Regions from separate parts of the Pseudoalteromonas sp. TAE56 genome, predicted to be linked through region 1. Evidence: predicted binding sites of a transcription regulator. Region 1 holds the regulator's gene; each other region holds the start of a gene.

Region 1 (3,206 bases):
GAGCATGATGAGCTTCATTGGCGTTAGGTTGTTCTACTATGCTACTCATTAGTTCGCCTCCACTTTGGCATCAAGTGCTGCCTGTATTTGACTCGGTTGAATAACATCACCCGTATCATTACCCCACGCATTACGTTTATAAGTAATAACCGCTGCTAATTGCTTTATAGATAACTGCTTGGCAAATGCTTGCATTGCCGTACCAGGTCGTCCATGGATAACTACATCAATGTGATCTTTTATACCGCCAAGCACTATCGGGCTGCCTTTAAGTGCAGGAAATACACCCGGTAATCCCATGCCAGTGGGCTGATGACATGCAGCGCAATTGGCCATATATACTTGTTCGCCTAAAGTCATTAATTCTTCTTTTGGGAGGGTTTTATCAAGTAATGCGGCATCTGCTAATGCTGCTTTTTGTTTAGCCTGCTTTGCATCTGCAAGCCATGTTTTAAAATCAGCCTCAGATTTAGCAACCACCACAACGGGCATAAAGCCATGATCTTTACCACACAACTCAGCACATTGGCCTCGGTAAGTACCTTCTTCGTTTATGTTCGTCCATGTTTCGTTTATAAAGCCGGGATTCGCATCTTTTTTAACTGCAAAATCAGGTACCCACCAAGAGTGGATAACATCGTCAGAAGTCATTAAAAATCGTACTTTTTGATTTATTGGCAGTACGAGAGGTTTATCAACCTCAAGTAAGTAGTTAGGATTTTTATCTGCAAGATTAGCGATTTCATCTTGCGGGGTAGATAAAATAGAGTAGAACTCTACATCTTCGCCCATATATTCATAATGCCATTTCCATTGTGAACCTGTAATTTTAATAGTGAGATCAGCTTTGCTGGCATCTTCCATTGCAATTAGGGTTTTAGTAGCTGGTACTGCCATAGCAATTAAAATAACAAACGGAATTGCAGTCCAAAGTATTTCTACTTTAGTGCTTTCGTGAAATTGGGCAGGTACAGCCCCTTTAGATTTACGGTGATGAATAAGTGCCCAGAACATAATTGCGAACACTATCACCCCAATCACACAACATATTATAAATATAGTCATGTGCAGCTGATATACATTATTGCTTATATCGGTTACGCCTTTGCGCATATTGTATTGGCTGTTAGCCAAAACTGGGTGCGAAAAAACACATAATATAAGCCACAAGGTAGAGGTCAGTTTACCCATGTGGTGGCTCCTTTGATGCTATTGCGAATGCAAAGCGAAGAGGCATACGGCTTAAACGCCAATTCGTTATTTTTATTTTTTTAGCCAATCTCATTTAATATTGATTGGTTTTGCTGCGCCAACAACGTGTTTGTGTATATTGTGTGTTCTCAAAACTAAAAAGCTGTGAGTTATTATTAGCTCAGCACATTAACAATTAGCTAAAAAATGAACAACAAGCAAGTTTTAGTATAAAAAACAATCAGGTTGTAATTGGGTAATTAACAAAAAATCAGCAACTAGCTAGGCAACAGGAAGTTCAAAAGATGAGAAAAACAAAGGGGTTTAACGCATTTGGAGGGGAAATTATAAGTGCAAAAAAGTTTACAGGTTGAATAGTCAGTGGGCTGTTTACGCCCTATTTTAGTACGAATTTTAAAACAAAAATGCGTACTAATTAGTACGCATTTATAAAACTGCTTGTTTAAAAGCTATTTTTAAAGTCACATCCAATCAGCGTTTCTTATAACGCCAACGGCTAAGCCTTCAATATTAAAAGACTCATTCTCAAGATCTACTTCAATAGATTCAAAATCGTCGTTTTCAGCATGAAGTAATACTTTACGACCTGCTTTCTCAAGACGTTTTACAGTTACGTCTTCGTCTAAGCGGGCAACAACAACTTGTCCGTTTTCAGCGGTTTGAGTACGATGTACAGCAAGTAAATCACCATCCATAATACCAATATCTTTCATGCTCATACCGTTAACGCGTAGTAAAAAATCTGCAGCCGGTTTAAACATTAATGGATCGATTTTGCAGTGACTTTCAACGTGCTCTTGCGCCAAAATAGGTGAACCAGCAGCAACACGCCCTATAAGCGGTAAACCTAATTGTTCTGGCTCTTCTTCTTCAATTAACTGAATACCACGGCTTGCACCTGGCTTCATTTTAATGGCGCCTTTTTTAGCAAGTGCTTTTAAATGTTCTTCAGCAGCATTGGCACTTTTAAAACCTAATGTTTGCGCTATTTCAGCACGTGTAGGAGGCATACCAGTGTCTTTAATAAAAACTTTAATTAGTTCGAGTATTTGAGCTTGGCGGTTCGTTAATGGTCGCATACAACTGGTTTTCCATACAGTACATTTAACTGTGAGTATATACAGTTAAATAAAAATCGCAAATTTAAATTAAGCCTTAAAATAGCCAAAGTAATTTCACTTGTGTACATTTTAGGGATATAACTAAAACTAAGTTTATAAATGATAAAAAAAGCAAAGGAGTCATTATGAGTATTTGGTATCAACCTATTACTTTAGAGTTTTGCAAACAGCTAGATGAAGGTATAAATGGTCAAGGTACGCTGATGAAAACTATGGGGATAGAAATCACAGAGATTGGCGATGATTACTTGGTTGCCACAATGCCAGCAATTCCTGAGCATCATAACCCAATGGGGATGGTTCACGGCGGTGCTAACGTTGTACTTGCCGAAACAGTTGCCAGCTATGCAGCTAACTTTGTTGTCGATTTTACAAAATTTTACTGCGTGGGACAGGAAATTAGCGCAAGTCATTTAAAAGCGTCTCGTAACGGCACTTTAACAGCCACGGCAAGAGCATTTCATATCGGTAAACGTAGTTCAGTATGGGAAATAAAAATTACAAATAGCCGCAATGAGCTGTGCTGCGTATCTAAAATGACCGCAGCAGTCGTAGAGCGAAGATAGTTACTTTTCGATTGGGTAAATTGTAATTTCCATACCCGCACCAATCGCAGATATACGTAGTAATGTATCTGCATCTAAGGCTTGATTAAAGCACTTAGGAGAAGTGCCTGATTCAAAACCAATATCAAACGTTCTACGTGAACAGCTTAACCATTGCTTTAGCGCGTTACGCGAACACGATTCAATAAGCTCACATATATGGTTTATTGCTTTGTCAGGCGTGTTTACTACACCTGTTGCTTCAATACGCGCTAATTGACGGTATTCGTCTTTGTCATAATGTAAAATCGTAGCGACTTTTTTCAAG
Region 2 (3,206 bases), on a different contig from region 1:
GTAGGCGCAAGTACAACGCGCTTGTTTTCAATTACTAATAATGTAACTTGCTTACCGATGCGAGAATCAACGTTTGCTTGGGCTAAAATAGCATCACGTAATGAGTTATTTGGTAATAAAGAAAAGTCATCACTAATAATAATAAGCGCATCATGTGATGTGCATTCAAGGCTCGCACTAACCGCTTGAGGGTATGCCATAAGTAAAGTCCTGTTAGAAAACATAGGCCTCTATTATCGTCGATTTAAATATTGAAGACCAGCAAGGTGCGATGAGCTAATTACACAACTTGTCAATAAATGGCAACTTGGAGTTACAGGCTTTACAGCTTAATCAAGAATACTCAGTTGAAAGTTTTGATCTGGCTCACTTTTAATACCAACGCCTATACCAAGTAATCGTACAGGCTGCTGTAAACCTCTTTGATAAGCCTTGGTAAGTAGTTGAACAAGTATTTCAGTGTTTAGTTCGTGGTATGCTTGGTCGGCTGAGGTTACTACAAAATTTGCAAACTTCACCTTAACACTCAATTTATTAATACGGTTTTGTAATTGTTGCTTATTAAGCCTTAAAACTAATTCGTCTAAGAGTTTTGGAAGCTCATCTAAGCACTCTTGCAAACTTGTTTTATTGTATTCGTAGGTATGTTCAACACTCAGCGATTTTCTAATGCGATCTGTCGATACTTTACCAATATACTCACCTGCACATTTTTGATAAAGCGATACACCAAAATTGCCTACATGTTGCTGCATCCAATTTACGCCCTTTTCACGTACATCTTTGCCGGTATATAAGCCTTTTAAATTGAGTTTTTCGAGCGTTACTTTACCCACCCCCGGAATTTTCCCCAGCGGTAATTGCGCTAAAAAGTCATCGATCTCATGAGGCAAAACGACAAACTGACCATTCGGTTTTTTTTCGTCACTGGCAATTTTGGCAATAAACTTAATTGGTGCAATACCTGCTGATGCAGTTAATCCTGTGGCACTGTAAATATCGGCTCTTATTTGCTGTGCAATTAGTGTAGCACTGCCTTTACAAGCGGTGCTGTCTGTTACATCTAGGTAGGCTTCGTCAAGGGAGAGAGGCTCTATTAAGTCTGTATAGCGGCTAAATACTTCGCGTATTTGATTTGAAGCTTCTTTGTATACAGCCATGCGCCCAGGAACAATAACTAAATCGGGGCATAATTGTTTAGCATGATAGTTCGACATAGCCGATCGTACGCCATATTCTCTCGCTATATAGTTAGCGGTTGAGAGCACGCCTCGTCGGCTATTGCCTCCAATAGCAAGCGGTACACATGCAAGTTTAGGATTATCTCGCATTTCTACTGCTGCATAAAAGCAATCCATGTCTATGTGAATAAACTTCTTCATCACCACAACAACAACTGGTTATTTATACAGCCATTATTATAGAATCAAATGTGATAAGCAAGCCTAGGGCCTGTTTATCTTTCGAGGTTAAATTTGCAGCAGTATGTTTGGTATTTAGGCAAGGCAGAGCCTATGTAGTGTGGTTATTCCCCATAAATAGGCGATAACGTAGCACAAATGCCAAACATACGCTGCCCGAAGGGTTCTGCCTAGGGGCAATTTACTCTTTGTTGCTCGGTTTTTACTTAGCCCACTAGGTCACAAACCTCGCGCCGCGATTAAATAGCCCCTAGATTGAACAAATTTTAATCCTGAAAGGTCAACAGGCCCTAGTTAGCGATTAAAAAAAGTGCTTATTATCTTCTGGCTCTTTATGGCCACGTAACCAAAACATAACTTCGAAGAAAAACCCCGCTAACATCAAAATAATAGCGCCAGATTCATTACCCATTGCGTAGCAGGTAAATGAGGCTATAAAAACCAAACAAGCTAAAGACCAATTAATTATATTGTGCATACATACCTCTGTGTGTGTTTTTGTGTTTGTGTTTGTCTGTGTAATTTAACTGTAGACCTAAAATTAAACAGGTACAATCATCTTATAAAAAAACATGCTATTAATTACCTTGAGCTCACAACTCCATATTGATAATCTAAATACTTTAAAATTAAGGGCCAATAAATAATGCAAACGTTTAAAGATCAGCACCCTATCCATACCGACATCACCGTAGCGTGGGCTGATATGGATGCACTACAACACGTAAATAATGTGGTGTATTTACGTTACTTTGAAATAGCCCGAATCGACTTCTTAAATAAAATAAATCTGTTCGATACAATAAGCTCTAATGGCGTAGGTCCGGTAATAAGCGAAAACAACATTCGTTATAAACGCCCAGTTACTTTTCCAGATACGCTTACAGTCGGCGTTACTATTTCTGATATAAAAACAGATCGATTTGTTATGAATTACACCGTATTTAGTCACGCGCAAAACGCTATAACAACAACAGGCACTTCAAAAGTGGTTATGTTTGATTTTGAAACAGGCCAAAAAGCGCCAATTGCAGAGCCTCTTTTATCAGCGTTAGTTAGCTACTCTCAAGACGATCAATAAGGAATTCTCATGCAATACAGCCCACTTGGCAGCAGTGGTATTAACGTTTCAAGAGTATGTTTAGGCAGTATGACTTGGGGTAAACAAAATACTCAAAGCGATGCTGATGAACAAATAGCCTACGCGCTAGAGCAAGGCGTAAACTTTATTGATACAGCCGAAATGTATGCTGTGCCTCCTTCTCCAGAGACCTATGGCAAAACCGAGGAAATTATTGGCGACTGGCTATCGCGTAATCAGCAAAAGCGTGGCGATGTAGTACTTGCCACAAAAATTGCAGGCAATGGATTATCTTGGGTACGTGATGGCGGTAATATTACTCGCCAAACAGTAATAGAAGCCGTGGACGACTCACTTAAGCGTCTTCAAACCGACTACATTGATTTATATCAGCTGCATTGGCCAAATCGCTCTACTCCACACTTTGGCAGACAATGGCCTGGCACACTTAAATTTACCGACGTAAATACACAAGAACACCAAGCTAGTATGCTTGATATTCTACAAGGCCTTAATGAATGTGTTAAAGCAGGTAAAATTAAGCACTGTGGTTTATCTGACGATACGCCATGGGGTATAAGCCAGTTTTTAAGCTTGGCCAAAGAGCATAACTTACCGCGCATGGTATCTATTCAAAATGAGTTTAGCCTAGCGCACGCTAAAGACTGGCCGTATTTAATAGAACAATGTGTACACGAAGATAT
Region 3 (3,206 bases), on a different contig from region 1:
TTAATTACACGCTCAAACGCGGCATCGTCTTGTCGATTACCCACTAGACGTAAATACGAAAGCGCATCTTTAATTTCTTGTCGTTCGAAGAATCGCATACCACCATAAATACGGTATTTTAAGCCTTCTTGTAGCATGGCTTCCTCAAGTACACGAGATTGCGCGTTACTACGGTATAAAATTGCGGCATCTTGCAGGGCATTTCCTGCATTTAACCAGCTTCGTAATTTGCTACTTACAAAGCGTGCTTCGTCTAACTCATTAAATGCTGCATAAATAGAGATTGGCTCGCCATCGTTACCATCGGTCCACAAGCTTTTACCCATACGTTCTGAGTTATTTTGAATTAATGCATTGGACGCTTTCAAAATAGTGGCGGTTGAACGGTAGTTTTGTTCAAGACGAATGGTTTCTGCGCTAAAGTCAGTTAAGAAACGTTTAATGTTTTCGATTTTAGCACCACGCCAACCATAAATGCTTTGGTCATCGTCGCCTACAATCATGATGCTGTTAGTATCGCCAGCAAGTAACTTTAACCAAGCATATTGAATGGTATTTGTATCTTGGAACTCGTCTACGAGCATATGTGCAAAGCGCTGCTGATAATGACGCAGTAACGTAGGGTTATTTTTTAACACTTCGTAGCTGCGTAGTAATATTTCAGCAAAATCAACTAGGCCCGCTCTATCACAGGCCTCTTGATAGGCGGCATAAACTCGCAGCATCATTTGCTCATTAATATCGTATGCTTGAATATCTTTAGGGCGAAGTGCTTCATCTTTTTTGGCGCTTATGTACCAGCCAAACTGCTTAGCGGGCCATTTTTTATCATCAATATTCATCGATTTTAATAAGCGCTTGATCATTCTAAGCTGATCATCAGAGTCTAAAATTTGAAAGGCTTCAGGTAAATTAGCTTCACGGTGATGAGCACGTAAAATACGATGCGATAAACCATGGAAGGTACCAATCCACATGCCACCTACAGGGGCTTTTAGTGTTTCTTCAACGCGGCCACGCATTTCTTTAGCTGCTTTATTAGTAAAGGTAACTGCAAAAATACTGTAAGCGGAGGCTTGCTCAACTTGCATAAGCCACGCAATACGATGAACTAACACTCGTGTTTTACCAGACCCAGCACCTGCTAATACCAGCATGTTTTGTAGTGGGGCTGCAACGGCGTCGCGTTGTTTGTCATTTAAGCCATCGAGTAATTGTGAAACGTCCATCGTTACGCCTTTTTAATCAATATTGTGGCCAGTATAACAGGTGTTTTTGTTAGGCTAAATAAAATACTGTTTTTATAAACAGCTATTTACAAAATAGTGTTCAAAACGAGTAACTTGCTAATTAACTAAGCGAATAAAAAGCGTAAACGCATAACAAAAATTGCTAATTTGACCTAAAGTTAGCAAAATTTACTAACTCTCTAAATCTAGGCTAATTTAACTATTTGATTTGTAAGCTTTAATAAATTGGCATAAAGTGTGTAAGTAAATAATTATAAAATCAAATAAATACAGAGGTTAGTATGGCAGATCAAGGTTCTGGCGGTAACGTAATCGCAGCATTATGTAATATATTTTTTCCTGGTTTAGGGCAGTTAGTGCAAGGGCGTATTTTAGCGGCTATATTTTTTGCACTCGCTATTATAATAAGTTATGCACTAATTTATGTGCTTGTAGGTTTTGTACTTGTGCCTATTATTTACTTATGGTCGATCATTGACGCAGCGCGTTATAGATCGCGAAGTTAACGGCTTTAAAGTTGAATAAAATAGCGCCCTTGTGGCGCTATTTTGCTTTATATGTCCTGTGGTTTACGGGCGTTTACGTATATAATTACGCAATTAAAGATTTACAGGCAAACCCTATGGAATATCAATTTATTCGCGACCCTATTAGTGGGCTACGTATTAAAATAAGCAGTGAACACGCTATTATTGGTCGCTGGCTAAACGAAGAAATAGGCAAAGACAAAGTGGCCATGGTGCAAGCGCTTATTGCATCGGTAAGTTCAAGCTATGAGCCGCTAACGTTAAAAGGCCAAGAAATAGATTTAATATTAACCAAAGACGAAGCACTATTTGAAGCCCATGCGCTTCATCAAGATAGCGAAGATCTAATAGCGTATCAAGATGACGATTTAGCGCTTGAAGAAAATGGTTTAAGTAGTGGTTGTGGCTTTGAAGATTTCATTGATTTAATTGGTTCATGGCATGAGTTTACGACGTCACGATAAACATAATTAGCACACTAATAAAAATATACAGCAATGCACAATCAGCATTTTATCTGTATTATTACACCAACGAAAATTACGCCAACCAAAACGACAGGAATTGATATGTCTGCCAATTTAAACAAGCTAGTAGTGATGCTAGAAATGCAAAACGCCATGAATACTAAAGTACATGAGCAATGGTTTACTCAAGGGTTTGAATGGTACCGCGCTATTTGGGTTGAGTGTGCTGAAATGCTAGATCATCATGGTTGGAAATGGTGGAAAAAACAAACACCAGATACTGAACAAGTTATTTTAGAGTTGGTTGATATTTTTCATTTTGGTCTATCGCTTAGAATTGACGGCGAAACTAGCTACGAAGACTTAGCAAAGCAACTTGAAACTGAGCTTAGTAATGCTCAACAAGCTGATGATTTTAAACAAACACTAGAGATATTAGCGGCGTCTGCTGTTGCTGATAAAACGTTTAATGCAGGTGCCTTTGCCGGCTGTATGGCGCAAATGGGTATGGATATTGATGATTTATATCGCGGCTACGTAGGTAAAAATACGTTAAACTTTTTCCGCCAAGATCACGGTTACAAAGATGGTAGCTATATTAAAGAATGGAACGGGCAAGAAGATAACGAGCATTTAGTTGAAGTAGTTAAAAGCCTTGATACAGAACATGCAGATTTTGCAAAGTTAGTATATCAAGGGCTAGAAGCGCGTTACCCAAAAATCTAGCCCACGTAAACTGAGTTAGATAATCTTACGATAGTCGGTAACACTTAGGTAATCGGCTATTTCGTTATGTGGTTGTTGGCTATCAGGGTTAGCAACTGCAAGTAAGTGCTCAATGCCGTATTCTCGTGCGGCATTCAAAACCGCAATGCTATCGTCAACAAATAAAGTACGACTTTTATTAAAGCCTAAGTCTTTTTGTACTTGGTGCCATAAACTTTGTTGCTCTTTACTTACTC

The links. Region 1 encodes LexA, which represses DNA repair genes until DNA is damaged. Its sites were predicted from a motif close to TACTGTATNNNNATACAGTA; they were not measured.
Region 2: dinB (DNA polymerase IV) is a predicted target of LexA. The motif match lies at 1,395-1,414, and genes of this name have one in related genera.
Region 3: uvrD (DNA helicase II) is a predicted target of LexA. The motif match lies at 1,294-1,313, and genes of this name have one in related genera.

What each region holds. Positions count from the first base shown of each region.
Region 1 covers NZ_AUTN01000117.1:15,188-18,393, reverse strand. Annotated here, with positions in the region: gene ctaD (cytochrome c oxidase subunit I) at 1-49, opposite strand, end outside; gene coxB (cytochrome c oxidase subunit II) at 49-1,191, opposite strand; gene lexA (transcriptional repressor LexA) at 1,674-2,291, opposite strand; gene L656_RS0113775 (PaaI family thioesterase) at 2,459-2,899, shown strand; gene L656_RS0113770 (hypothetical protein) at 2,900-3,206, opposite strand, start outside.
Region 2 covers NZ_AUTN01000074.1:105,193-108,398, forward strand. Annotated here, with positions in the region: partial or broken gene L656_RS01000000122015 (M17 family metallopeptidase) at 1-200, opposite strand, end outside; gene dinB (DNA polymerase IV) at 330-1,382, opposite strand; gene L656_RS1000000123260 (hypothetical protein) at 1,723-1,899, opposite strand; gene L656_RS0107110 (acyl-CoA thioesterase) at 2,068-2,502, shown strand; gene L656_RS0107115 (aldo/keto reductase) at 2,512-3,206, shown strand, end outside.
Region 3 covers NZ_AUTN01000056.1:2,647-5,852, reverse strand. Annotated here, with positions in the region: gene uvrD (DNA helicase II) at 1-1,229, opposite strand, end outside; gene L656_RS0102140 (hypothetical protein) at 1,532-1,756, shown strand; gene L656_RS0102135 (YacL family protein) at 1,873-2,241, shown strand; gene L656_RS0102130 (dUTP diphosphatase) at 2,347-2,970, shown strand; gene yrfG (GMP/IMP nucleotidase) at 2,986-3,206, opposite strand, start outside.